3 regions of the Streptomyces sp. P1-3 genome follow, and region 1 is predicted to be linked to each of the others. Evidence: riboswitches for the same ligand, from Rfam matches in the RefSeq annotation. Region 1 holds a riboswitch; each other region holds the start of a gene.
The links. Region 1 has a riboswitch for cyclic di-AMP ahead of ACQUSR_RS17785 (M23 family metallopeptidase). Riboswitches for the same ligand answer to the same signal wherever they lie in the genome.

Region 1 (9,402 bases):
CGACTCCCGGTCCCGGGACGACGCGGCCGATGCCGCGTGGGGCGCCACCTTCGTCGCGCCCGTCGTGGAGGAGAGCGCGAAGGCAGCCGCGATACTGCTCCTGTTCCTCTTCCGGCGCCGCGACTTCAACGGGATCGTGGACGGCGTCGTGGTCGCCGGAATCACCGCCACCGGTTTCGCCTTCACCGAGAACATCCTCTATCTGGGCAACGCGTTCGTCGACGACCAGGAGCTCGGGTATTCCGGCGTACGCTCCACCACCGCCGCGACGTTCTTCATCCGGGCGATCATGTCCCCGTTCGCGCACCCCCTGTTCACCGCCATGACGGGCATAGGCTTCGGCCTCGCCGGCGCGGCGACCCAGCGGCAGCGCGCCCGCCGCGTGCTCCTGCCGATCGCCGCGCTGCTCGCCGCCATGGTCCTGCACGGCATATGGAACGGGTCCGCCACGCACGGCGGCCTCAGCTTCCTCGCCGTCTACGCCCTGCTCATGGTCCCGCTGTTCGGGCTGCTGATCTGGCTCACCATCTGGTCGCGCAACAACGAGCTGCGCACGATCCGCACCCATCTCCCCGCCTACCAGGCCGCCGGCTGGCTCACCCCGCCGGAACCGGTGGCATTGTCCTCGCTCCGGGCCCGCGGCATCGCGCGCGATCTCGCGCGCCGCACTCAGGGTGCCGCGGCCGCGCGCGCGGTCGCCGAGTACACGGCCTTCGCCACCTCCCTCGCCTTCCTCCGGCGGCGGGCGTATCGGGGCACGGCGGGCCCGGACTTCACAGCGCGCGAGCAGGAGCTGCTGCACCATCTGTGGCAGCGCAAGGACGTCGCGCAGCCCGTGCTGGCGCACGCGGCGCTGTCGGTGCCCGCACCGCGTGTGCCGCTGTACTGGGGGCCCGCGCCGCACTGGGCGCCCGCACCGCATCCGGCAGCCGCACCACGCCTGGGGCCCGCCTCGCGCTGGGGGCCCACGCCGTACGGCACAGGCGCGTTGCGGGTAGTGCCGTCCGGGATGTACCCCTACGGGGTCTCCCCCCAGCCTCCGCGAAATGGTCTGTAACCTTTCGCCGCCGCCGAGCGTGCCCATTACAGGAGCGGAAAGCACCGCGCGCGCAGGGCGGCGCACGGGGGCAGCGGGGGGCACATGTCAGCAGCATCAGATTTCGACCAGTTCTACGCGGCGACAGCCAAGCGGCTGGTCGCCGCGGTCTACGCCGCGACCGGCGACCTGACCGAGGCCGAGGACGCGGTACAGGAGGCATACGCCCGCGCGTGGCAGCGCTGGGACCGCCTCACCGAGGAAGGCGATCCGACGCCATGGGTCCGGACGGTCGCACTCCGTCTGGCCGTCAGCTCGTGGCGCCGGGCACGTAACCGCATGCGCGCGCACGTGCGCCACGGCCCACCGGCCGACCTGCCCGATCTGGCCCCCGACCGGGTGGCGCTGGTGCATGCCCTGCGTGGGTTGAAGCCCGACCAGCGCACCGTCGTCGTCCTGCACCACCTGCTCGATCTGCCCATCGAGCAGGTCGCCCGGGAGACCGGGGTCTCGGAAGGCACCGTGCGTACCCGGCTCAGCCGTGCCCGCAAGGCGCTCGGGCCCCATCTCCGCGACGCCGAAGCCCCGGCCCCGACACTCGCCGCACGCCCACCAAAGGAGGTGCCCACCCATGGTTGATCTGGAAGAGCGTCTGCGCGAGATCGCGCGTGCCACCGAGCCCTCCATAAGGCTCGCGGGCCCGGAGGCCGCGCGGGCCAGGGGACACCGCCGCCGCGCCCGCAAGCGGGTGACGATCGCCGCCTCCGCGGTGTTCACCGCGACCGCGCTCACAATCGGCTCCTGGCAGCTGCTGCCCGGCGACGATGCGAGCCGGACCCTGCCCGCGGGTCCGGCGCCATCGCCGACGACCACCGCCGACACCCCGGCGACCACCGCGGCGGTCCCGTCCGCCGCGCTGCTCCCGCCGGCTGCGATGCCGTTCTCGGCGTACGCGCACTGGAAGTCGGTCCGGAGCACCGACGGAACCGACGCACCGCTCCTGGACGTCAACAAGGACTGCCGGTTGACGGGCCTGGACGGCAACCGCACCCCCGTGCCCCGGTCGCAGCGCGCCCGCACCTACGAAGGCCGCAAGGACGACCAGAAGGCACGGCACACGATCAACGCCTACGCGAACGAGAGGGACGCCGTGACGGTGTACACGGCGCTGGAGGAGACGATCCGAACGCGCTGCGGCAGCCCAAGGGGAGTCGGCGCTCTGGACGACAAGCCCTCCGGCTCGGCGAAAGCGCCGCGGATCACCACATACATCTGGACCCCCGAATCCGCGCCGGAGGGCATGCAGGTGGTGCTGATGCGCTCCGGCACCCGTGTCGCCGTCGTCCAGGCCGCGGGTACGCCAGGCTTCGCCGAGTACACCGACGGCGTCGCGACCTACTGCATGTCGGTATCCCTGTGGCGGAGCCAACCTTCCGCCGCTTCTTCACCTCCTCCCTACGAGAGCAACCCGGAAGAGGCGAAGCGCCGTTGCTGACCCGACGACCCCACGACCACCTCAAGAGGCCCACTGTGCGATCCCTCCGTCCCGTACGCCACCTCCAACTCCTCGTGGCGTCGTCCCTCGCCCTGACCGCGCTCGTCGGCTGCCAGTCGGCATCGGCCGGCGACAAGGCCAAGGACACCGGGCCCGCCCGCATATCGGCGACCCGGAGCAGCGACGACCGGCCGCTCGCCCCGGACCAGACGATCAAGGTCGACGCATCGGGTGGCACGCTCACCAAGGTCGACGTCACCTCCGGCGACGGCGAGGCCGTGCCGGTGACCGGTGCCTGGGGCGAGGGACGAAAGAGCTGGCGCTCGACCCGGACCATGACGCCGGGCGCGAGTTACACCATCCGGGCCACCGCGACCAACGCCGCGGGCGAGCGCACCACGCACCGCTCCACCTTCCGCGTCCGTCCCGCCCAGCTCTTCAACGGCGTCACGGTCACCCCGACCAACAACAAGGTCGTCGGCGCCGGCCAGCCCGTGTCCGTGGCCTTCGACCACCCGGTGAAGGACAAGGCGGCCGTCGAGCGGCGGCTCTCCGTCACCACCACCCCGAGAACAGAAGGCTCCTGGGGCTGGGTCCGCGACCCCCTCACCGGAGTCGAACGCGCCGACTGGCGGCCCAAGACCTACTGGGCCAAGGGCACCAAGGTCACCCTGCGCGCCCAGCTCAGCGGCGTGCACACCGGTGACAGCCGCTACCTCCGGCGCGATGTCACCAGCGCGTTCACCATCGGCACGGTGCGTGTCTCCAAGGTCGACCTCAGCAAGCACACGATGACGGTCTACGAGGACGGCAAGAAGATCAGCACTCTTCCCATATCCGGCGGCTCCCCCGCGTACCCCACCTGGAACGGCACGATGGTCGTCCTGGACAAGGCCCCCATGGTCAACATGACCAGCGAGTCCGTCGGCATATCCGACCCCTACAACAAGGACGTCCCCTGGGCCGTTCACCTCACCACGTCCGGCACCTACGCCCACGCCGCACCTTGGAACGAGGGCAAGGGCATCTTCGGTAACGTCAACAAGAGCCACGGCTGTGTCGGTATGACCAGCAAGGACGGCAAGTGGTTCTACGACCGCGCGGTCCGCGGCGACATCGTCGAGGTAACCGGCTCCAGCCGCCAGACCGTGCCCACGGGCAACGGCTACGGCGACTGGAACCCGTCGTACGAGGAGTGGCAGAAGCTCAGCGCCCTGGACTGACGAGCCGTCGGCTCATGAAGAGCGCGGTCTCGCCCTCCGACTGCGTGCCGTCGTACAGGCTCGTGTCCAGACCGCACAGGGTGAAGCCGATCCGCTGGTAGGCGCGGATCGCGGGGGCGTTCACGTTGGTGACCTCCAGCCAGGCTGTGCGGGCGCCGCGGTCGTGGCCGTAGGCGAAGGCCCGGGTCATCAGGTGGCGGCCGATGCCCTGGCCTCGGTGGGTGGGGGCCACGGTGACCTGGCGGATGACCAGTCGGTGGTTCCAGTCCTCGTAGTCGAGTGCGATGAAGGCGCAGATGCGGTCGCCGTCCACCGCGACCACCGTGTGGTCGACCCGGTCGTCGTCCTCGTCGTCCTCGTCGTCCGGGAAGTGCTTCGTCAGGGGCGGGCGGACGGGTGCCGGGTGGAGCGAGAAGCCGGTCGCGGTCGCGGTGACCTCGTACACGGTGTCCGTGGTGAAGGAGTCGTCCAGCGCCGTGAGTTCGGCGTCGTCGGCCGGGGTCGCTGTGCGGTACATGTACGGGGGCGTCGTCATTGACCAACCTTCAAGCGATCGAATAGCGGCTGCGGCAGGCTTCGGATCCGGACAGACCGGCGGCCCTGGTGTCAAGGGGGGAGAGAGACCAGGGCCACCGGCGTATCAGGGCGTGGGGGGGAAGGAGGGAAGCAATGGGTGGGGGGCGCGGGCGTGCGGCGTCCGTTACGGGTTCTGGCCGTGCTCCCGCAGCCAGGCCAGCGGGTCGATCGGCGCTCCGCCGCCCGGTCGTACCTCCAGGTGCAGATGCGGTCCGGTCACATTGCCCGTGGCACCGACGCGTCCGATCACGTCACCCGTCGACACCGAGCCCGATGTCCGGACCATGGAGGACAGATGGCAGTACCAGATCTCCGTGCCGTCCTCCAGCGTGAGCACGATGCGGTAGCCGTACGACCCCGCCCAGCCGGCCTCGGTGATCGTCCCGCCGTGCACCGCCTTGACCGGGGTGCCGGTCGGGGCCGCGAAGTCCTGGCCCGTGTGGTCGGCCGACCACATGTCGCCTGCCTCGCCGAACGTCGAGGTCAGGGTGTACGAGGAGAGGGGAAGGGCGTAGGACGCGGCCAGCTTCGCGCGGCGCTCGGCCTCGGCCTTGCGGGCGGCCTCCGCCGCCTTGCGCTCGGCTTCCTCGGCGGCCTTCCGCTTGGCCTCCTCCTCGGCGGCCTTCCGCTCCGCGACGTCCTTCGCCTTCTGCTCCGCAGCCGCCTTCGCAGCGGCCTCGGCCTCCGCCCGCGCCGCCGCCGTCCACTCGGCCTCGTCGGCGGCCGTCTGCTGCTGCTCCGCCTGCTGCATGATGCGGGCGCGGAGCGCCTCGCCCGCGTCCGTGGTGCCGCTCGCCCGGTCCTCGGGGGTGAGCCCGGCCTGGGAGAGCGGAGTGGAGGAGCCCTGTGGGGCGGTCCCGGAGGAGTCGCCGCCGGAGATCAGCGGTCCGATGCCGGGAAGGTCCTCGGTGTCCGGGAGCGCGTCCCGCACCTCGTCGGCGACATGAGCCAGGTCCGGCATGGATATCGGGGCATTCGGCCGGTCCTTGGCGGTCGCCATGCCGCCCGCGCCGACCGCCGCGATGACACCGACGCCGAGCACGGCGCCGCTGCGCGCCATGGTCCCGCCCCGCTGCTTGGCGACCCGGTGCCTGCCGCGGACCGGGGCGACGGACTCCTCGGTGGGGTTCCACTCCTCCCACGGCTCGCCGTCGTCGGCGGCGCCGGGGGCGAAGACGGCGGTCCCGGAGGGCCCGGCTCCGCCGGAGATTCCGTACGGTGCCTCGTCAAGGGCAGACCTGTTGGACGCCACCGGGGCGCACTCCTTTCCTTCCTTCTCGCCTACCGGGTTAGCTGACGGGTTCGGAGCAGGAAGGTCTCCTACGGGCCCAGGTGCGGCCCGATTCACCCCAAGGTTGGTGGTTCCCCGGTTCCCTTGGTGTTGCTGGTGGTGCAGTGGTGGTGCGTAGGGATTCGGCGACGGCGCACGGTGCCGCCTCTGCGACGGCTGTGACGACCGCGCTGCGTTATCGAACGTTAATAGACCCGGCGACATGATTCCAAGCCGTTCCCCGGAATCCATGAACCTTTGACGCACACCAAACGGTCATTTGTGGGCAGTGTTGGGCGAGTTACCGCCCTGCCTGCCGCGCGGTGGCGCTGTGTTCCATGTACACGCAAACCTGACACGCCTGATCGTGTGTCAATCGTTATGCCGGGCGGGTCACCTTCGACTACGGCCCGTCACGCCCGAGGCGCCGCCATCACACCCGAGGCCCCCATCACGCCCGGGGCCGCCGGCGCGGGCTGTGGCCCGGACGCCACCGCGCCGCCGACGTGCGCTGGATCGCGAGCAGCGCCATGTCGTCCACCCCCGCCCCGCCCGTGTGCCGCGCCACATCCGCGACAAGGGCGTCCAGAAGGACGTCAGGGCCGCGGTGGGCCCGGCCGCTCAGCCACCCGACCGGGTCGTAGAACCGCCCCCGCCGGTCGCGCGCCTCGGTCACGCCGTCCGTGAAGAGCAGCAGCGTCGCGCCTTCGGGGAAGTCCACCGCCTCCACCCGGTCCGGCCATACGCCCAACTCGCCCATCCCCAGCGGCAGCGCCGGGGTCGCGGGCTCGGCCTCGTACACCGTGCCGTCAGCGTGGAGCAGCAGCGGAGCGGGGTGACCGCGGCTGATCAGGCGGACCGTGCCCTCGGCCGGCGGGATCTCGCCCAGTACGGCCGTGGTGAACCCCTCGAACCGGTCGATGCCCGCGCGCGTCGCACCCTCCCGGTCCAACGCCCGTTCCAGCCGGGCGGCCAGCCCCTCCAGCGCCGGCTCCTGCTCCGCCGCCTCCCGGAACGCCCCGACGACGACGGCCACCGCCTCCACCGCGCCCAGGCCCTTGCCTCGGACGTCGCCGACGATCAACCGTACGCCGTAGGGGGAGTCCTGCACGGCGTACAGGTCGCCTCCGATCCGGGCGTCGGCCTGCGCCGCCTCGTAGCGCGCCGCGATGCGCAGCCCGCCGAGCGCGGCGGGAGGGGCGGGCAGCACCGCCCGCTGCACGGCCTCGGCGATCCCGCGGGCGGACTCCAGCTGCTGGGTGCCCCGCCGTACGACCCGGTTGGTGACAAGGGCGAGGAGGGCGACGGTGAGGACGGTGGTGAACTCGACCATCGCCCCGGTCTGGCCCCGCATCCCGTGGACCACGGCCAGGACGAGCGCCGCGCCGGACGACGCGACGGCGGTGGCGACGGTCGTGCGCAGGGTGTTGAAGGGAGCGGCGATCAGCGGGGCGGCGGAGAGGAAGGGGGCGGCGGTGTAGTCGCGCGGGGTGATCACGTCGAACGCGACGCCACCAACGATCAGAACGGCCGAAATCCAGCGGGTGAAGCGACGGTTCCGGGCATCGCTCGCGTCCGGTGTCCTGCCCATGCGGGCGGCCCTGGACCCTCGCACCCGCACCGGCCACTCCCGTTGTCCGCTGTCCCACCGCCCCACAAGGCTCGCGGCTCCGGTGCGGGCGGGCGACTCGGTGTCGGCCATGTGGGGCAACGCGCCGGGCGGACTCAGGCCCGGGTGGACGACGGGCGAGGGCAGGCCGGACGGGGGCGGACTCAGGCCCGGGGAGACGACGGGCGGGGGCAGGCCTGGTGGCCGCCGTCCGGGCAGGCCGCGGCCGGGCCCTTCACGTCACAGGTCCACGCCGAGTGCCCGGGCCCGCCGGTCCGCCGCCAGCTCCGCCGCGACCTCGTCGAGATAGACCTCGCACACCAGCCGCCCGTCGCTCGTCAGGTTGTGCTCCAGCTCCCACAGACTGATCTCGTCCCCGCACGCCAGCAGGAACGCGTGCTCATAGAAGCGGCACCAGGTCGCGTCCCGTCCTCCCGAGCGGCGCCGCGGCTTCGGGGCGAGCGCGATGTCGTGCGCGAACGCGGTCGTGAGCAGCTGCTCGACCTCCTCGCCCGGCCGGTCGGCGTTCTCCGCACGGCGCAGCACGCGCCGCGCGTGGTCGGCGGAGTTGTCGGCCACGTACGCGCGCGACATCTCCAGCGGCACCGTGGAGTGCAGCAGTTGCTCGGGGAACCACACCGGGCCCTTCTCGAACTCCTCCCAGTCCTCGTCCTCCCAGCGGCCGCCGCCGGTGAGCTCGTGCACACGGCGCTCGGCAGCGGTGAGGGCCTCCTCGTCCAGGTACAGCTCGTACAGCAGGCTCCCGTCCCGGGCGGTGTTGTGCTCCAGCTCCCACAGCAGCCCACTGCTGCCGTCCGGCAGCAGGAAGACGTGCCTGAACGTGCTGTATCCCACCGGCCCTTGCGGCTCGTTGCACTGCCGGCACGACCGCAGTTCGGTCTGGTGCATCAGGGCGTCACGCAGCCGGGCGAGCTCCGTGTCGTCGAGCTCGAACGCGTTCTGGGCGCGGGCCAGAACCCCGTCAAGATGCTCGGCGGGCGACCCACCGGCTTCTGCGTGTCCCATGTCTCTACTCCTCCCGGACATCGACTCGCCGCGCCCCCGAAGCGACATCTCGCGACTTACCGTAGCGGCGTCGACACACCCCGCGTGCGGTGTTTGGCGAAGCCGTGAACCGCACTTCCTTCGCCCCCTCCTGCGGCGCTTGGCCGAGAATCATCACTCTGCGGGCTCGTACGGTGACGAATTCGGCCACATGCGGCGCGGGGCCGGAGAAGCCGGGAAGGGCCCCGTCTGGCACACGCTCCATCCGGTGGGGATCATGACCGGCGTGACCCTCGTGCTGAGCCGCGGCGACCTGCTCGCCGTGCTGGATCCGGAAGCCTGCGTCGCCTCCCTGCGGGAGGGGTTCCGCCGCGCCGGCACCGTAGGGGCGCGTGGCGGCGCGCCCGTGGACGGGCTGCGGATCCGTACGGATCTGCCGTTCCCCGGGACGGCCACGGCGCTCATCCCCGGGGTGCTGCCGGGGATCGAGGCGTACACGGTGAAGGTGAACGCCAAATTCCCCGGCGCCCGCCCGGCGCTGCGCGGGGTGGTCTGCCTGCACAGCGGCCAGGACGGCGAACTGCTCGCGCTGATGGACTCCGCCACCGTCACCGCCTGGCGTACGGGGCTGGCCGCGGCCCTCGGCACACATCTCCTGGCGCCCGCCGACCCGGCGGGAGGCGCGGTGCTCGGCGTCATCGGCGCGGGCGCCCAGGCCGAGATCGCCGTCGGCGGGCTGCGCCGCCTGCGCCGCTTCCGCGACCTGGCCGTCCACGACATCGACCCGGCGCGCGCCGCCGACTTCACGTCCCGGCACGGCGGCCGTACGGTCGCCTCGGCCGCCCGGGTCGCGGCGGCCGCCGACATCGTCGTGCTGGCGACCTGGTCACGCGCACCGTTGCTGCGCGCCGCGGACACCCGGCCGGGGCAGCACCTGACCACGCTCGGCGCCGACGAGCCCGGCAAGCAGGAACTCGCCGCCGACCTCCTCGAGACCGGACTCCTCGTCGTGGACGACCGGGACCTGGCCGCCGACATGGGCGCGCTCGCGGCGGCGGGGCTGCCGCCCGCCGCCGCCGTCACACTCGGCGAGATCCTCCGCGGCGATCATCCCGGCCGTACGCACGCCGCGGAGCGCTCCGTCTACGCCCCGGTCGGGCTGCCCTGGCAGGACCTCGCCATCGCCTG
Region 2 (9,402 bases), 1.7 Mb from region 1:
CACTCGGCCGGATCGCTTCCGAACGCGTACTGCAGGATCCAGGTGCGCATCTGGTCCTGGTCGGCCCGCTCGACACCGATCAGGTCGCAGATGGCCCGGTTCGCCAGCAGGTAGCCGAAGTCGTGCATCAGGTCGAACTGCTCGCCTCCGGCGAGGCTGTTGAGCAGCTCGTCGGCGGTCTCCTCGACGCCCGCGCGCAGCGCGTTGACGCGGCGCACCGTGAAGGTCCGCGTCACCTTGGACCGCATCCGGGCGTGCTCGGGACCGTCGAGGATGACCAGGCTGGTCAGGTACTCCCGGTACTCCAGGGGCAGGCCGTACGCCTTGACCATCTCCTCGTGGGGGTTCGGGCCCTCGAGGTTCAGCTTGCTCACATCCCGGACGAACCGGGGGTCGTTCGTCAGCGCCTTGACGTCCTCATAACGCGTGGCCAGCCAGACCGGAGTCTCGGTGCCGGGGAGGACGACGCGGGCGAGCGGGCCCTCCTCGCGCAGGGCGGTATAGCCGTGGATCGGGTCACTCACTTGCTCGGGGGTCAGTTCAACGGCAGGCCGAGACATGGTCGTCCTCTCCTTGGGTCTTTCGGTGAGTACGGGGTGCAAGGTCGTTCAGGAGCCGACGTCGAAACCCGGCGAACATGACGTCCGGAACCGCCGCGGCCGAAAAGTGGAGCAATATTCTCGCCGCACTCGGGCGCGCACCCGCAACACCCGGAAAAACTACGGGCATCGCTGCGAAGATTAGAGGCGGGACCGCTCATCCGGCTACTTATTCAAGCCATTTGAGAGGCCTGTGGTGCGTGCGATCCTGCATTGCCCCGCCCACCGCGCCGCCGTCCCGTTGACAGGACAGCCACGCCCGCGATGGAACGGAATTGCGAATAGCCGCTCCAGCGCATTGGCGATAGCCGCCCGGCGGCCGGGCGGCCTGCTCCGCGTGGCCCCGGAGCGTCCCGGGGACGCGGCGGCGGACAAGCCGCGAGATCCGCGCCGAAACACCCGCACCCGCGGGCCGCGCACCTGGCCAGCCATGGTGCGCCACTCTGGCGCCTGTGCCGTCACCGGCTCGCCGACGCGGCGCCACCCTACACCCTTGGCGGTGCACGAGCACCTCCTACTACGGCGCCGAAAAGTCGCCGCAGCCGCGGAAATCCCGGCTGACCAGCGGATCGACCACCGATGTGCCACGCATGGCGCCATTGCGGCTCGCCATGGCGCCGTAGCTGTGCCATCATGGCGGCATGGGGCTTCGGGTGAGGCCGGGTCGCCGAGGGTGCACACCCCGATTCCCGACGGTGTCTTCCCTGCCCTCACCGGCCAGTCCAACCCGACGGTTCCCGTCCATCCGCAGAAGGAGAGCCTCCGATGAGCACCCCTACGTATGCGATGCGCGATTCGATGACGATGCTGCGCCGCAACCTCAAGCACGCGGCGCGCTATCCGTCCCAGACGGTCGCGCTCGTCGCGATGCCGATCCTGATGCTGCTGCTGTTCGTATACGTCTTCGGCGGAGCGCTCGGCAATGGCATCGGACTCCAGAACGACCGCGATGAGTACACCAACTACGTGACGCCCGGCATCATCCTGATGGCCGTCACCTCCGCGGCCATCACGACCGCCGTGTCCGTGTGCATCGACATGACCGAAGGCATCATCAACCGCTTTCGCACCATGGCGATCTTCCGGCCCTCGATCCTGACGGGCCATGTGGTCGGCAACGTCATCCAGACGGTGATCAGCCTCCTCCTGGTCATCGGCATCGCCGTCGCGATCGGCTTCCGGCCCAACGCCTCGCCCGTCGAATGGGTCGCCGCCGCGGGCCTGCTGGTGCTGCTCGCCTTCGCCCTCAGCTGGCTCTCGGCCGCCATGGGCCTGCACGCCCAGACCATCGAGACCGCGAGCAACGCCCCGCTGCCGATGACGTTCCTGCCCTTCCTCGGCAGCGCCGTGGTCACCCCCGACTCCATGCCGACCGGGCTGCGCTGGTTCGCCGAGTACCAGCCCTTCACCCCGATCAACGAGACGCTCCGCGGGCTGCTCCTCGGCACGGAGATCGGCAACGACGGCTGGGCCGCCCTGGCCTGGTGCGTCGGCCTGATCGTGGTCGGCTACGTGTGGGCCCAGGCGACGTTCAGCCGCGCGGTCAAGCGCTGAGAGAGGACACCCGGAGCCTTCGGGCTCCGGGCTGCGGACGTGGCGCGAGGGCCTCGTCGGACCGCCGAAACCGGCGGACCGACGAGGCCCTCAGTCGTGCGGTCTGACGGCGCACGGTCTCTGACGCCAGGAGTCCCACGGCGTGCGCTCTCACGCCGTACGGCGCGCGCCCCGCGGTCTCACGCCGTGCCGGCGGCGGCCGCGTCCGCGGCCATCGCCTCGCGCAGGCTCTTCGGCCGCAGATCGCTCCAGTTCCGCTCCACGTAGTCCAGGCACTCCTGCCTGCCATCCTCGCCGAACACGATCCGCCAGCCGTCGGGAACCTCGACGAACGACGGCCACAGGGAGTGCTGCTCCTCCTCGTTCACCAGAACGTAGAAGCGGCCATCGGCGTCGTCGAACGGATTGCTGCTCATCGTCCACTCCAATTCACGTCATTGAGGATTCGCCGACCTGCGGGCAGTGAATTGCCTCCGCGTACTCCACCAGGTCGAAGTGCACCTTCCTCGGCGATCGAGTCCCGCGTCAACTCATCGCCGACGACACCGCGTTCCGCGAGCCGGGAAAAGGGTGGGGCCCGGTGCTGTTTCCAGCACCGGGCCCCACCCTTGGGTGTCCCGCTGACGGGACGGTCGCGGCGAGTCAGCTCATCGCGCGGGCTCCGTGACCCGCGCCTGGCCGGGAATGCTGCTGCCGGTCAGGGCCAGGAAGACGTCGTCGAGGTCGGGGGTGTGCACCGTGAGCGCCTCGGCCTCGACCGCGGCGTCCTCCAGCCGGTCGAGCACGGCGCGCAGCGCGGGGATGCTGCCGTCGCTGGGGATCTGGAGGGTGAGCGCCTCGTCGTCGCGCATGGGCTGGCCCAGGGCGCGGGCGGCGGCATCGAGGCGGTGCGCGTCGGTGAACTGGAGGCGGATGTGCCCGCCGGGGACGCGGCGCTTGAGCTCGTCGGCGGTGCCCTCGGCCACGATCTTCCCGCCGTCGAGGACGGCGATCCGGTCGGCGAGCACGTCGGCCTCCTCCAGGTACTGGGTGGTGAGGAAGATGGTGGTGCCGTCGTCGGTGACGAGGTCGCGGGTGATCTGCCACAGGTTGCGGCGGCTGCGCGGGTCGAGGCCGGTCGTCGGCTCGTCGAGGAAGATGATGCTCGGCTTGCCGACCAGGGTCATGGCGAGGTCGAGCTTGCGCCGCATGCCGCCGGAGAAGGTGGAGGCGGGCTTGTTGGCCGCCTTGGTCAGTTCGAAGCGCTCGAGCAGCTCGGCGGTGCGCCGCCTGCCCTCCTGGCGCGGCAGGTGGAGCAGGTCCGAGATCAGGAGCATGTTCTCCTCGGCGGTCAGCAGGCCGTCCACCGCGGCGAACTGCCCGGTGACGCCGATCTCGGCGCGCACCGCGTCCGGGTTCCGGTCCACAACGTGCCCCGCGACCTGTGCCTGACCGCCGTCCGCGGCGATGAGCGTGGACAGGATCTGCACGGTGGTGGTCTTCCCGGCCCCGTTGGGGCCGAGCAGCGAGAAGATGGTCGCCTCGGGCACCTCCAGGTCGACCCCGTCGAGTACGACCTTCTCGCCGTACGCCTTGCGCAGTCCGACGGCGCTGATCCCCTTGGTCTGTGCGGTCATGGTGCTGGTGGCGGTCATCGCGCCCCTCCTTTTCGTAACTGTTGCGAAGGTCGTTCTCTGGAAGTCATGAGCGGTACGCGCGGCGGATCACGATGTCGCCGAGTACGGTGCGGGCGCGCACCTCGACGGTCTCGGCGCACTCGCCCGGCCCGTCGGCGGCGCCGAGCGAGGTGTGCACCGAGCCCGCCCGGGAGTTGATGTCGAGCCAGGCGGCGGTGCCCGGGTGGATGCCGACCTCGAAGTCGCCGGCCTGGGTCTGGAGTTCGACGGTGCCCCGGATCACCTCGTGGATCCGGGTGCTGCCGTTGGCGGCCTTCGAGGAGACGGCGCCGTGGGCGCGGCCGACGAAGACGTTCCCGTTGGCCACCCGCAGCCGCAGTTCGCCGGCGACGTCGTCGATCCAGGCGTTCCCGTTGGAGCTCTTGATCTCCGCGGTGCCGACGATCTCCCCGATCCGCACCTCGCCGGAACCGGTGGTGACCTCGGCGTCGCCCGCGGCACGGCCCACGGTGATGTCCCCGTGCTGGGTGCGCAGCCGCACCGCGCCCGCCTCGTCGAGCACGATGTCACCGGCCGTGACCTTGAGGCTGCACTCGCCCAACGGCCCCTCGCAGGTGAAGTCGCCCCTGCCGGCGGTGCCGTCCAGCCGCGAGCCGCGCGGCAGCGCGATCTCCACGTGGACGGCGCCGGGGTCGCTGAGCGGTGTCGGCCCCTTCGGGGCCTTGACCAGCAGCCTGCCGCCCGCGTACTCGACCCGGGTCAGCTCCGCGGCCCGCGTGTCGGCCTTGCTGTCATCTGAGCCCGGGTACACCTCGACGACGGTCTCCGCGCGGTCCCCCGCCGTGATCCGGGCGGCGCCGACCTCGATATGGACCGTGGCGCTGATCGGTTCTGGGGTGTCAAACATGGGCACGGCTGCCTCATCCTCGTGGTTGGGCCGGGCGGAGACAGCCGGCGTACGGCGTGAGGTCCATGCCGCCATCATGGCACAGTCGTGGCGCCATGGCGAGCCATAGTGGCACCACGTGCGCCACGGCGACCAGGACCGGCCGAGCGGCGCGGCGACCGGCGACACGGCCGGCCACCGCGGGCCGGATCCCCAACCCGCAGCTCAAACCGGACTTTTAACACCTCATGCCGTTATAGCGGGCCGCCGTGGCCGAGGTCACAGGAATAGCGATGAACCGGTGACCACATCGTGGCGCCGCATAAGCATTGCGTCAGTTCGGTTACCCCATGCTTTTCCGTCACGCCATTGTGCAAGATCTCCATTTCGCTGCGAAAGAGATCCAAAGCGCAGCGTGACATAAATACCGAGTCAAATCGGAAATGGATCACCGGCGCATGTCACGCGGCTTGTGACCGCGAAATTCTTCCGCTTACGGTGGCCGCCGCTCCCGCAGCCATAGAGGCTCGGGAGACCCGAAGCCGGAGCGCCGAATCCTGCCGCCGGCCAAGGAGAAACGACGACGCATCACGGCAGGAGCGGGGGAACCAGGTAAGTGCCGAGTCGCGGACAACCCGCGAACCGGCTTGGGGTGAAGACGCGTTGCGGTGGCGGTGAATGCCGCCCGATGACGCGGCCGGGCAACTCCAGCCCGAACCCGACAGCTCACCTCGCAGGCGTAGGAGAGGAACACCCCTATGTCTGCTCGCGGACGTCACCGTCGCTATAACCCCGGCCGAATCGCCAAGGTCTCGCTCGCGCTCGCCGCGAGCGGTGCCGGTGTGGCCCTTCCCCTCGTCGGCGCCACGTCGGCCAACGCCGCCTCCGTAGAGACCTGGGACAAGGTCGCGGACTGCGAAAGCACCGGCAACTGGAGCATCAACACCGGTAACGGCTTCTTCGGCGGCCTGCAGTTCACGCAGTCCACCTGGGAGGCCTTCGGCGGCACCAAGTACGCGCCGCGCGCCGACCTGGCCACCAAGGACCAGCAGATCGCCATCGCCGAGAAGGTCCTCGCCGAGCAGGGCCCGGGCGCCTGGCCGGTGTGCTCCGCCAAGGCCGGGCTGGCCCAGGGCGGTCCCGCCCCGGCGATCTCCCCCGACGGTGCGAAGGCCGCCCCCGCGGCTGCCCCGAAGGCCGCGGCTCCGAAGGCCGAGGCGCCTAAGGCGGCGCCCAAGGCCGGCCCGAAGCACGCGAAGCCCGCCGCGCCGGCGCAGGACGAGACCTACACCGTCGTCAGCGGCGACACGCTGTACAAGATCGCCCAGACGCACGGCGTCGAGGGTGGCTGGCAGGCCGTCTACGAGGCCAACCGCGAGGTCGTCGGCGGCAACCCGAACCTCATCTTCCCGGGTCAGGACCTGTCCCTGACCGAGCAGGCCGCCGAGCCGCGCGCCCCGAAGCACGCCGCGCCGAAGCCGGCCGCCCCGAAGCCCACGGCCCCCAAGCCCGCCCCGGCGCACACCGAGGCCCCGGCCGCCACCGGCTGGACCGCCCCGGTCGACGCCGCGATGGGCACCCCGTACCACCAGGCCGGCAGCGCCTGGTCCAGCGGCTACCACACCGGCGTCGACTTCCCCGTCGGCACCGGAACCGGCATCAAGGCCGTCGGCTCCGGCACGGTCGTCTCCGCCGGCTGGGGTGGCGCCTACGGCAACCAGGTCGTCATCCGGCACGAGGACGGCAAGTACAGCCAGTACGCGCACCTGTCGTCCCTGTCCGTCACGGTCGGCGAGACCGTGAACGGCGGCGAGCAGATCGGCCTGTCCGGCACCACCGGCAACAGCAGCGGCCCGCACCTGCACTTCGAGATCCGCACCGCCGCCGGCTACGGCTCGGACGTCGACCCGATCGCCTACCTGCGCGCGCACGGCGTCAGCATCTGATCCTCCCGGCACCAGCCGACGTCGATCAGACAGCGCTCCCGCGTCGTCACAAGACCCACGCCCGAGGCTTCCGGCCCGCACTTCCCCCCTGCGGCGCCGGACGCCTCGGGCGTCGGACTTTCCCGGGTGGGACATCACTCCTGTGGGGGGCTCTCCTCGGGGAGGCCGTCCTCCGGGGGGCCCTCCTCGGGCAGGCTCTCCCACGCCTCGCCCTCGGCCCGTAGCTCGTAGCCTCCCGCTTCCGCGATCGACCGCGCGTGCGCCCGGCTGCGGAGCGCGACCTCATGGGTCTCGCTCTTGACCTCCGCGTGCACGCCCGCGGTGTCCGTGATCGCCTCGATCGAGTGCGTCTCGTAAACGACGCGCCCTGGCTCCACCGCGCTCCAGACCACGTACATGCTCGCTGTCATCGGGCTCACTCCCCGAAGAAGAGTCCCCTGAAGGTCCCCTGTCCTTCATGATCCCACCGATGGGGGGCGGCCTCCCGCCGTCTGCGCCATACGGGCGGATCCGGGTACCGGAACGTAGGCGTTCCGGTACCGACGGTGTCACCCGCGCTCCGCACGCCCCACCCGGCCCAGTACCCCCGCGCTGACCAGCGCCAGCACCGCCAGCGCTCCTCCGCACCACATCACGCTGGAGAGCGCGATCTGGTCGGCGGCCCGGCCGCCGAGCAGCGCGCCGAGTGAGATGGCCAGGTTGAAGACCGCGACGAACAGGGCCGAGGCCGCCTCGGGCGCCTCCGGTGCGGAGCGCAGCACCCAGTTCTGGGCGGTGACGGAGACGCCTCCGTACGCCAGACCCCACAGCACCAGCAGCACGACGGCCCCGGCGGTGGTCCGGCCCAGGAGCGGGACCAGCAGCTCGGCCGCGGCCAGCAACGCGCACAGGACCATCAGCGTCCGGCGCGGGTCGCGGTGGGCCACCGAACCGGCCAGGAAGTTCCCGGCGACGCCCGCCACTCCGTACACCAGCAGCAGCGTGCTGATCAGGCCCGCCCCGACGCCGGACACGTCCTCCAGCACCGGCCGCACGTACGTGTACGCGCCGAAGTGCGCCACCACCAGCAGCCCGGTGGTGACCAGCCCGGCCCGGAGGCGGGCGTTGCGGAACAGCGCGGACACCTCGCCGAGCCGGACCGGGCGGTCGGCGGGCAGCGGAGGCAGCAGGACGGCCATGGCGACCGTGACGGCCAGCGCCAGCGCGCAGACGCATCCGAACGCCGCCCGCCAGCCGGCCAGGTCGCCGATCAGCGTCCCGGCGGGCACCCCGAGCACCGAGGCGACGGCGACGCCGCTGAAGATCAGGGAGGTGGCGGCGCCCGCGGACCGCTCGGGCACCAGCCGGGCGGCCAGACCGCCCGCGATGGCCCATACGCCGCCGATGCTGACGCCGACCATGACCCGGGCGGCGAGCAGAACGGGGAAGGTCGGCGCGAGGGCCGACACCAGATTGGCGACGGCCAGCAGGCCCATCAGTCCGCACAGCACCAGCCGCCGGTCCAGTCGGCCGACGGCGACGGCCAGCAGCGGGGCGGCGACCGCGGCGACCAGGCCGGGGACGGTCAGGGCCAGCCCGACCGTGCCGTCGGAGGTCCCGAGGGTGGCGCCGATGGAGGTGAGCAGGCCGACCGGCAGCATCTCGGTGGTGACGACGGAGAAGATGCCGACGGCGACCGTGCCGACGGCGAGCCACGCCGTTCGGGACCGGCGTGACGCGTCGTCGGAACGCGACGCCGCGAGGGTGATTTCCGTAGCTTCGGACATGTCTCCAGCGAACAACCGTGCCTGTCCGGGAACAACGGCCAACCGCTCAGCCTTCTATGAGTGAGAGTCATCGATCTGTTTCACGCAGGCGCGGAGGGAGGGGAACTCAGGGGTGGCAGCCACCGACCGGAGCGGCGGCGGCCTGGAGACGCGCGAGCTGGAGTGCTTCCTCGCCCTCAGCGAGGAGTTGCACTTCGGGCGCGCCGCCGAGCGGCTGTACGTCACACAGAGCCGGGTGAGCCAGCTCCTTCGCTCGCTGGAGCGGCGGATCGGCGCCCGGCTGCTGGACCGCACCAGCCGCCGTGTCCGGCTGACCCCGCTCGGCGAGCGCTTCCTGGCCGAGTTGCGGCCCGCGTACGCCGCCCTGCGCGGCGCGGTGGACTCCGCGCGGGCGGCGGCCCGCGGCCTTGAGGAGCCGCTGCGCCTGGGCTTCCTGGGCACGGCGGACGAGTGCGTCATGGGGGTGATCGCCGACTTCCGCGACCGGCACCCGGGCTGCGAGGTGGAGACGGTCGAGATCCCGCTGGGCGACCCGTTCGGCGCGGTGCGCTCCGGCGCGGTGGACGCGGCCATCGTCCTGCTGCCGGTCGCCGAGCCGGACCTGATACCGGGTCCGGCCTTCTCACGGCAGCCGCAGACCCTGGCCGTCTCGGTGCGGCACCCGTTCGCGGCGCGGGCGTCGGTGTCCGTGGAGGAGCTGGCGGACTCCCGGCTGATCGGCCCGACGGCGCCCGCGCCGGACTACTGGCGGGAGGCCATGGCCCCCACCGTGACGCCGGGCGGGCGGCCGATCCCGCGCGGGCCTCAGGTGCGCACACTCCAGGAGGGGCTGACGTACGTCGCGGCGGACCGGGGCACGATGCTGTGCTGCGCCCCGACCGCGCTGCACCAGGGGCGCAGGGATGTCGCGTTCGTGCCGGTCACCGGCGCGCCGGACTCGGTCCTGGGCCTGGTGTGGCGGCGTTCCCACGAGACCGAGCGAATACGGACGTTCAGCCGGACGCTCGCGGACGCCGTTCGGCCGCGTCATACGGA
Region 3 (9,402 bases), 2.3 Mb from region 1:
TTCGAGCGCACCAACTACTTCGAGACCATGCCCGCCCACCAGCTCGAACTCGCGCTGTGGCTGGAGGCCGACCGCATGGGCTCCCTCCTGACCGCGCTGGACGAGGAGAGCCTGGAGAACCAGCGGGACGTGGTGAAGAACGAGCGCCGCCAGCGCTACGACAACGTCCCCTACGGCACCGCCTTCGAGCGGCTGGTCGCCATGGCCTACCCCGAGGGCCACCCCTACCACCACACCCCGATCGGCTCGATGGCCGATCTGGACGCCGCCTCCCTGGAGGACGCGCGGAACTTCTTCCGTACGTACTACGCGCCGAACAACGCGGTGCTCTCGGTCGTCGGCGACATCGACCCCGAGCAGACCCTGGCCTGGATCGAGAAGTACTTCGGCTCCATCCCCTCCCACGACGGCAAGCAGCCGCCGCGCGACGGCACGCTGCCCGACGTCATGGGCGAGCAGCTGCGCGAGGAAGTGCGTGAGGAGGTTCCCTCCCGCGCCCTGATGGCCGCCTACCGCCTTCCGCACGACGGCACCCGCGAGGCCGACGCCGCGGACCTGGCGCTCACCGTCCTCGGCGGCGGCGAGTCCTCCCGCCTCCACAACCGCCTGGTGCGCCGTGACCGCAGCGCGGTGGCCGCCGGCTTCGGCCTGCTGCGGCTGACGGGCGCGCCCTCGCTCGGCTGGCTGGACGTGAAGACCTCCGCCGGGGTCGAGGTGCCCGACATCGAGGCCGCCGTCGACGACGAGCTGGCCCGCTTCGCCGCCGACGGTCCCACGCCGGAGGAGATGGAGCGCGCGCAGGCCCAGCTGGAGCGCGAGTGGCTGGACCGGCTCGCCACCGTCGGCGGCCGCGCGGACGAACTGTGCCGGTTCGCCGTGCTGTTCGGCGACCCGCAGCTGGCGCTCACCGCGGTCCAGCGGGTCCTCGCCGTCACGGCGGAGGAGGTACGGGAGGTCGCCGCCGCGCGGCTGCGCCCCGACAACCGCGCGGTGCTCGTCTACGAACCCACCGAGCCCGAAGGCCAGTCCGCCGACGAGACCGCCGACGAGACCGAGGAAGCGAATCGGTGAGCGACGCACACGAGGCCACCGGCCCGCAGATGATCATGATGCCTGCACCTCTGCGCCTCGGGGGCGGAGAAGCGAACAAGGAGACACTGTGAGCGACGCCGTCACCTCCGCCATGACGTTCCACCCGCAGCCGCAGGCCGGCGTCGCCAAGCCGTGGGCGTTCCCCGCCCCGGCCCGGGACCAGCTGCCCAACGGCCTGACCGTGCTGCGCTGCCACCGCCCCGGCCAGCAGGTCGTCGCGGTCGAGATCAACCTGGACGCGCCGCTGGACGCCGAGCCCGACGGCCTCGACGGCATCGCGACGATCATGGCGCGGGCCCTGTCCGAGGGCACCGACAAGCACACGGCCGAGGAGTTCGCCGCCGAGCTGGAGCGCTGCGGGGCCACCCTCGACGCGCACGCCGACCACCCCGGCGTCCGCGTCTCCCTGGAGGTCCCGGCCTCCCGGCTGTCCAAGGCGCTCGGCCTGCTCGCCGACGCGCTGCGCGCCCCCGCCTTCCCCGACGGGGAGGTGGAGCGCCTGGTAGCCAACCGCCTGGACGAGATCCCGCACGAGCTGGCCAACCCGGGCCGCCGTGCCACGATGGCGCTGTCCAAGGAGCTGTTCCCGGCCGACTCCCGGATGTCCCGGCCCCGCCAGGGCACCGAGGAGACCGTGCGGCGTATCGACGCCGCCGCGGTCCGGGCGTTCTACGAGGCGCATGTGCGCCCCGCCACCGCGACCGCGGTGATCGTCGGCGACTTCACCGGTGTCGACCTGGACCAGGCCCTGGCCGACACGCTCGGCGGCTGGACCGGCGGCACGGCGCCGCAGCACCCGTACCGGCCGATCACCGCTGACGACACCGGCCGGGTGGTGATCGTGGACCGGCCCGGCGCGGTGCAGACCCAGCTGCTCATCGCGCGGATCGGTGCCGACCGGCACGACCGCGTCTGGCCCGCGCAGGTGCTCGGCACCTACTGCCTGGGCGGCACCCTCACCTCCCGGCTCGACCGCGTGCTGCGCGAGGAGAAGGGCTACACCTACGGCGTGCGCGCCTTCGGGCAGGTGCTGCGCTCCACCCCGGAGGGGACGGGCGCCGCGATGCTCGCCATCACCGGCTCGGTGGCCACCGAGGTGACCGGCCCCGCCCTGGAGGACACCTGGAAGGTGCTCCGCACGCTGGCCGCAGAGGGGCTGACCGACGAAGAGCGGGATGTCGCGGTGCAGAACCTGGTGGGCGTCGCCCCGCTCAAGTACGAGACGGCGGCGGCCGTCGCGGGCACGCTGGCCGACCAGGTCGAGCAGCACCTGCCGGACGACTTCCAGGCCCATCTGTACGCGCGCCTGGCGGAGACCGGGACGGTGGAGGCCACCGCCGCCGCGGTGAACGCCTTCCCCGTCGACCGGCTCGTCACGGTGCTCGTCGGCGACGCCTCGGTCATCGAGGAGCCGGTGCGGGCGCTCGGGATCGGTGAGGTCAAGGTCGTCACCGGCTGACGAGGGCTCACCGGATACGGGATGAAGCGGAACTCCGGCGTCACATAGGACGCCGGAGTTCCGCTTGTCCGTCCCCTGATGAGCCCGGTGTCCGATTTGGCCAAGAGGCTTCCTGTCTGCCCTGTGGCGAGTGCAACAAAAACCCGGATCCGTTTGGTGATTGAAAGATCGTGCGTCTAGCGTCGTTCCGGCTGTTCGTCAGATTGCGTCGCACCCGCGGCCCGGACAGCCATCGCCGAGTCCCCGACGCGTGAGCCGAGGGGAGCCGGGGACCCAAGTCCCCTGGGGTGAATCGGGTGCCTCTCCGGAGGGATCCGTAGGAGACCTTCCTGCTCCGAACCCGTCAGCTAACCCGGTAGGCGAGAAGGAAGGAAAGGAGTACGCCGACTTATGGCGTTCACCCGTCCCACCGGGAAGCACCGCCGTCCTCGCCGCACCCCTCTCACCGGTACGCACATCGCCGGTATGGCCACGCTCGCCGCCTCCGGCGTCGTCGCGACCGTCGCCTCTCCCGCGTTCGCCGCGCCCGACGACTCCCCGCGCTTCGAGGACACCGGCCTGAACCAGGCGATCGTCGTCGACGACCGCCTCGCGGACGAGATCGACGTCCAGGCCGCCAACCAGGAGCGGGCGGCCCAGGTGGCCGCCGCCAAGCAGCAGGCGGAGGCGGAGGCCCGCAAGGAGGCCGCCGAGGCCAAGCGGAAGGCCGAGGCCGCCGCGAAGAAGGAGCGGGCCGCCAAGGAGCGCGCTGCCCGCGAGGCCGAGCGCAAGCGCCTGAACACCTACGTCGCGCCGATCGCGGGCTCTTACGTCTCCACCCAGTACCACGCCTCCAGCGGTCTGTGGTCCTCCGGCAGCCACACCGGCGTGGACTTCCACGCGGCTTCGGGCACCAAGGTGCAGGCGGTCGGCTCCGGCACCGTCGTCGAGGCCGGTTGGGGCGGCGCGTACGGCAACAACGTCGTGATCAAGATGAACGACGGCACCTACACCCAGTACGGCCACATGTCGTCGCTCAGCGTCACGGTCGGCCAGACCGTCACCCCCGGCCAGCAGATCGGGCTGTCGGGCAGCACCGGCAACTCCACCGGGCCGCACCTGCACTTCGAGGCGCGCACCACCGCCGAGTACGGCTCGGACATCGACCCCGTCGCGTACCTGCGCGGCCACGGCGTCGCCATCTGACACCGAGCTCTTCCCGACAGGCCCCGGCCCCCGGCCGGGGCCTGTCGCGTGCTCGCCTTGGCCAAAAAATATCCATGAAATCAGTCCGGCCGTCGGAAATTCCCGCCGTTTGGAATAGAGTCACGGAACACGCGTCAATCGGCTGCGTTTCGCGGAGATTAAGGCGGAGGTTTCGACCATGCGGGACCGGAAATGACCGGCGAGACGACTGCGATCCAGGGCGGTCGCCGGATTTCGGCGCATGCGGTGTGCACGGCGATTCGCGACGACATCGTCTCCGGTGTGTATCCACCCGGCAGCCGACTGGGCGAGGAACTCCTCGCCGGCCGCTACGGCGTCTCACGCGTGCCGGTGCGCGAGGCGCTGCGCACCCTGGAGTCCGAGGGGTTCGTGACCACCAGGCGGCACGCGGGCGCCTGCGTCGCCCGGCCCTCCGAGCGGGAGGCGGCCGATCTGCTGGACATTCGCGCACTGCTGGAGCCGCTGGGCGCGGCACGCGCCGCCCAGCGGCGCACCGAGGCCCATCTGAAGGTGCTGCGCGGCCTGGTCAGGCTGGGCCAGGAGCGGGCCCACCGAGGGCAGCTCGGTGAACTGCGCCCGCTCGGAGACTGGTTCCACGAGACGCTCGCCCAGGCCTCCGGCAGCCCGAGCCTGGCGGGGTTGCTGGGGCAGCTCCGTCGGAAGATCGACTGGGTGTACGCGGCCGACCCGGCGCGCGTCCCGCCCCCCGTGCCGCGGGCCGGCGTCCGGAGCGAGTCGGCGACGGCGCGTGCCATGGAGGTGTGGCGGGGGCACGGCGCGCTGGTGGATGCGGTGGCGCGGGGGGACGCCGAGCGGGCGCGCGAGCTCGCCGCGGCGCACGCGGAGCGGTCCCTGGCGGAATACCGGTCGCGCCGCCCGTTCGCGGTGAGCGGTCCGAAACAATCCGTAAACACTGCGCGCGTCAGGAATTAACAGCCAGCCCGTATACAAGAGTTCTGCGCCGAAAGAGGTGCGCGGTGGATTTCGCGCGCCCCGGTGGAATTCCGGCCGCACCGGAATGGGGCGCGGCAATGACAAAGGCCGTGGCAATGACAAAGGCCGCGGTGTCCGTGTTCGGACACCGCGGCCTCTTGGTGCTCGGAATCGCTGGGAATCGCTCGGCAATCTCTGGGAATCGCTGGGAACCGCGGCGATTCCGTGCATCAGACGGTCTCCGGAAGCTCCTCAAGCCCCTCGGCGACCAGCTTGGCCAGGCGGTCGAGCGCGGCCTCGGCGCTCTCGTCCTCCGAAGCGAGGACGATCTCCTCGCCGCCCTGGGCGCCCAGGCCCAGTACGGCGAGCATGGAGGCGGCATTGACCGGGGTGCCGTCGGCCTTGGCGATCGTGACCGGGACGCCCGACGCGGTCGCCGCCCGGACGAAGATCGAGGCGGGACGGGCGTGCAGGCCCTCGGCCCAGCCGACGGTGACGCGGCGCTCAACCATGGTGTAGCCCTTCAGGTCGTTGCTAGTTGTCTAGACCAGTGTCTCATGGTGCCGAGAGTGGTCCGAAGCGGACTTCGCCGGTGCCCGCGCGGAGCGGTGTCGCTGTCAGCGCCTCCGCATACGCTGGCCCCATGCAGACCGCGTCAGACCCGGACCGCCACACCTACCCGGCCCACTGGGAGGCCGACGTGGTGCTCCGCGACGGCGGCACCGCGCAGATCCGCCCCATCACCGCGGACGACGCCCAGCGCCTGGTCAGCTTCTACGAGCACGTCTCGGACGAGTCGAAGTACTACCGCTTCTTCGCCCCCTACCCCCGGCTCTCCGCCCGCGACGTGCACCGCTTCACCCACCACGACTACGTCGACCGGGTCGGTCTCGCCGCCATCGTCGGGGGCGAGTTCATCGCCACCGTCCGGTACGACCGGATCGACGAACGCGGCATGTCCGCCACCGGCCCGGCCGACGAGGCCGAGGTCGCCTTCCTCGTCCAGGACGCCCACCAGGGCCGCGGGGTCGCCTCCGCCCTCCTCGAACACATCGCGGCCGTCGCCCGCGAGCGAGGCATCCGGCGCTTCGCCGCGGAGGTGCTGCCCGCCAACACCAAGATGATCAAGGTGTTCACGGACGCGGGCTACACGCAGCAGCGCAGCTTCGAGGACGGTGTGGTCCGGCTCGAGTTCGACCTCGAACCCACCGACCGGTCCCTCGCGGTGATGCGGGCCCGCGAGCAGCGCGCCGAGGCCCGCTCCGCCCAGCGGCTGCTGGCCCCCGGCTCGGTCGCGGTCATCGGCACCGGCCGCGCGGTCGGCGGGGTCGGCCGCACCGTGCTGCGCAACCTCCTCGACGGGGGCTTCACCGGTCGTGCGTACGCGGTCAACCACGCCTTCCCGGAAGGGCAGACCGTCCTGGAGCCCGAGGGCGTCCCCGCCCACCGCTCCATCGGCGAGATCGCCGAGCCCGTCGACCTCGCCGTCGTCGCCGTCCCCGCCGCGAGCGTCCCGTCCGTCGTCGCCGACTGCGGCGAACACGGCGTCCAAGGGCTGGTCGTCGTCTCCTCCGGCTACGCGGAGAGCGGTGCCGAGGGCCGCGCCCGCCAGCGCGAACTGGTCCGGCAGGCCCGCGGGTACGGGATGCGCGTCATCGGACCCGGCACCTTCGGCGTCATCAACACCGCGGCCGGCGTGCGGCTCAACGCCTCCCTCTCGCCCGAGATGCCGCTGGCCGGGCGGGTCGGGCTGTTCACCCAGTCCGGCGCCATCGGCATCGCCCTGCTGTCCGGCCTGCACCGGCGCGGCGCCGGTCTCGTCGGCCTGTCCACCTTCGTCTCCGCGGGCAACCGGGCCGACGTCTCGGGCAACGACCTACTCCAATACTGGTACGACGACCCCGACACCGACATCGCCCTGATGTACCTGGAGTCCATCGGCAACCCGCGGAAGTTCACCCGGCTCGCCAAGCGCACGGCGGCCGTCAAACCGGTCGTCGTGGTCAAGGGCTCCCGGCACAGCGGCAGCGCGCCGCCCGGCCACGCGGTGCCGACCTCCGCCATCCCCGATGCCACGGTCTCCGACCTGCTGCGGCAGGCCGGGGTGATCCGCGTCGACACGGTCACGGAGCTGGCCGACACCGGGCTGCTGCTCGCCTCCCAGCCGCTCCCGGAAGGCCCGCGCGTCGCCGTCCTCGGCAACTCCGAGTCGCTCGGCCTGCTCACGTACGACGCCTGCCGTACGGAGGGACTGCGCCCGCTGCCGCCCCGCGACCTCACCACCGGCGCGGGCCCGGCGGACTTCGGCCGGGCCCTGGCCCAGGCGCTGGCCGACGACGCCTGCGATGCCGTCGTGGTCAACGCCATGCCCTGGGTCGGCGACGCGACCGCGTCCGAGCTGGCCATGGCACTGCGCCAGGCGGCCGCCACGGCCGCCGCGAGCGGCCCGACCAAGCCGGTCGCGGTGGTCCACCTGGAGATCCCCGGCCTGGCGGAAGCCCTGGCACAGCCGGCCGCGTCCGGTGCCCCGCCGCGTGGGGCCGAGACCACGCCGTACGGGAACGAGACCGCGCCCGCCTCCGCGGGAGCGGGCCCCGCGAGCCGATCGGGTGGCTCCACCGCCGACAGGCCGGACGGCGACCGCGCTGCCGCGCGGCAGGGCGCGGCCCCGGCCGCGGGCCCCGGTGGAGCGGTCGTGCTGCCGGGCGGCACGCGGCGGGTCGTCGCACCTGACGGCGGGCCGGGCGCAGCCGCGTCCGGCTTCCCGCCGACTGCGGGCGGGGCCGCTTCCGGTCGGCCGGAAGCGGCATCCGCCGAAGCGTCCGGAGGCGCGGGCCCCTCCCGCGCGGCGGGGCCGGAGGGGAGCCCCCGTATCCCCGCCTATCCCGCCGCCGAACGGGCCGTGCGTGCCCTCGCCGAGGCCGTGCGGTACGCGGCGTGGCGGCGGCAGGCTGCCGAGCCCGGGCGGGTCCCCGAGTACGACGACATCGACGAGGCCGGGGCCGCCGCCGACATCGAGGTGCTGCTCGCGGGCGAGGAGCCCCCGGTCCGCGAACCCGGGGCCCACGCGGCCGGCGGCCCGGCCGCCTCCATCGCCGACGGCCCGGCCGGGGCTCCCGTGGCCACCCCAGCCCACGGTCTCGCGGGGGCTCCCGTAGACACAGGCACCCCAACCCCCGCCGACGACCGGGCCGCACCCTCGGAGCCCCAGGACCCCGTCGCGGCCCCCGGCGTCGGGCTCTCCGCCCCCGACGCGCAGCGGCTGCTCGCCCGGTACGGCATCAGCGTGCTGCCCGCGCTGCCCGCGCCGGATGCCGACGCCGCCGTGGACGCCGCCACCCGCCTCGGGTTCCCCGTCGCGCTCAAGCCCACCGCCCCGCACCTGCGCCACCGCACCGACCTCGGCGGGGTCCGGCTCGACCTGGGTGGCGAGGCGGAACTGCGGCGGGCCTACGCGGAGTTGACCCAAACCCTCGGCGGCCCCGAGGAGCTGCGGCCGGTCGTCCAGCGCATGGCGCCGCGCGGCGTCGACACCGTCGTACGGGCCGCCATCGACCCCGGTGCCGGGGCCGTGCTCTCCTTCGGACTCGCCGGCGCCCCCTCCGAGCTGCTCGGCGACACCGCCCACCGGCTCGTCCCCACCACCGACCGCGACGCCGCCGAGCTGATCCGGTCCATCCGCACCGCGCCGCTGCTCTTCGGCTGGCGCGGTTCCCAGCCCGTCGACACCGACGCCCTGGAGGAGCTGCTGCTGCGCGTGTCCCGGATGGTGGACGATCACCCCGAGATCGTCGCCGTCGATCTCGAACCCGTCGTCGTCGCACCGAGCGGGCTGTCCGTCCTGGGCGCTTCCGTGCGACTCGCCCCGCCACCGGTCCGCAGCGACCTGGGCCCGCGCCATCTGCCGAACTACTGACCGCCCGGTGCCGCCGGGGGAGGGGCCCGGCACCGGTTCGGCCCCGTAGGATGGGGTTCATGGCGAAGACCGGTACGACGACCCAGGGGCTGCGCGCGGCGATCGAGCGCAGCGGCTACTACCCGGCACTCGTTGCCGAGGCGGTGGAGGCCGCCGTGGGCGGCGAGCGGGTCGGGTCGTACCTCGTCCACCAGGAGACCACCTTCGACTCCAACGAGGTCCGGCGCCATGTCACGGTCCTGGTCCTCACCGGCACCCGCTTCATCGTCAGCCACACCGACGAGCAGGCCGCCGACACCACCTCCCCGACGCCGTACGCCACCACCTCCACCGAGTCCGTGAAGCTGGACCGGATCTCCTCGGTCGTCCTCAGCCGCGTCGTCGCCAACCCCGAGTCGTACACCCCGGGCACGCTGCCCCGCGAGGTCGTCCTCACCATCGGCTGGGGCGCCGTCAACCGTCTGGACCTGGAGCCCGCCGCCTGCGGCGACCCCAACTGCGAGGCCGATCACGGCTACACCGGCTCCTCCACCGCCGACGACCTGAGCCTGCGGGTCAGCGAGGCCGGCGACGGCCCCGACACCGTCCGGCAGGCCCTCGCCTTCGCCCAGGCGCTCTCCGAGGCCACCACGGACACCGGCCGCTGATGTCCGGTCCGACCTCCGGCTCCGCGCCCGCCGGTTCCCCCTGGTACCAGCCGCCCGTACTCGACCCGCGCGCCGCCCCCGTACCCCGCTACGGCACCGGTTCGCTGGCCGACCTGCTGCCCGCGATCGCCGGGGGCCAGGGCGTCCCG

Region 2: another riboswitch for cyclic di-AMP. It lies ahead of ACQUSR_RS10100 (transglycosylase family protein); the one in region 1 lies ahead of ACQUSR_RS17785 (M23 family metallopeptidase).
Region 3: another riboswitch for cyclic di-AMP. It lies ahead of ACQUSR_RS07570 (M23 family metallopeptidase); the one in region 1 lies ahead of ACQUSR_RS17785 (M23 family metallopeptidase).

What each region holds. Positions count from the first base shown of each region.
Region 1 is NZ_CP192512.1:4,131,746-4,141,147, reverse strand. Features, by position in the region: gene ACQUSR_RS17810 (PrsW family intramembrane metalloprotease) at 1-1,057, shown strand, start outside; gene ACQUSR_RS17805 (SigE family RNA polymerase sigma factor) at 1,142-1,675, shown strand; gene ACQUSR_RS17800 (hypothetical protein) at 1,668-2,531, shown strand; gene ACQUSR_RS17795 (Ig-like domain-containing protein) at 2,567-3,754, shown strand; gene ACQUSR_RS17790 (GNAT family N-acetyltransferase) at 3,738-4,289, opposite strand; gene ACQUSR_RS17785 (M23 family metallopeptidase) at 4,455-5,582, opposite strand; cyclic di-AMP (ydaO/yuaA leader) riboswitch at 5,594-5,730, opposite strand; gene ACQUSR_RS17780 (PP2C family protein-serine/threonine phosphatase) at 6,052-7,302, opposite strand; gene ACQUSR_RS17775 (DUF6227 family protein) at 7,450-8,235, opposite strand; gene ACQUSR_RS17770 (ornithine cyclodeaminase family protein) at 8,501-9,402, shown strand, end outside.
Region 2 is NZ_CP192512.1:2,475,334-2,484,735, forward strand. Features, by position in the region: gene ACQUSR_RS10075 (cytochrome P450) at 1-560, opposite strand, end outside; gene ACQUSR_RS10080 (ABC transporter permease) at 1,365-2,153, shown strand; gene ACQUSR_RS10085 (MbtH family protein) at 2,333-2,569, opposite strand; gene ACQUSR_RS10090 (ATP-binding cassette domain-containing protein) at 2,801-3,787, opposite strand; gene ACQUSR_RS10095 (DUF4097 family beta strand repeat-containing protein) at 3,834-4,676, opposite strand; cyclic di-AMP (ydaO/yuaA leader) riboswitch at 5,227-5,408, shown strand; gene ACQUSR_RS10100 (transglycosylase family protein) at 5,414-6,601, shown strand; gene ACQUSR_RS10105 (hypothetical protein) at 6,736-7,011, opposite strand; gene ACQUSR_RS10110 (MFS transporter) at 7,150-8,367, opposite strand; gene ACQUSR_RS10115 (LysR family transcriptional regulator) at 8,480-9,402, shown strand, end outside.
Region 3 is NZ_CP192512.1:1,831,062-1,840,463, reverse strand. Features, by position in the region: gene ACQUSR_RS07580 (M16 family metallopeptidase) at 1-1,071, shown strand, start outside; gene ACQUSR_RS07575 (M16 family metallopeptidase) at 1,184-2,551, shown strand; cyclic di-AMP (ydaO/yuaA leader) riboswitch at 2,775-2,927, shown strand; gene ACQUSR_RS07570 (M23 family metallopeptidase) at 2,942-3,736, shown strand; gene ACQUSR_RS07565 (GntR family transcriptional regulator) at 3,929-4,690, shown strand; gene ACQUSR_RS07560 (HPr family phosphocarrier protein) at 4,921-5,202, opposite strand; gene ACQUSR_RS07555 (GNAT family N-acetyltransferase) at 5,334-8,606, shown strand; gene ACQUSR_RS07550 (DUF5998 family protein) at 8,666-9,253, shown strand; gene ACQUSR_RS07545 (alkaline phosphatase family protein) at 9,253-9,402, shown strand, end outside.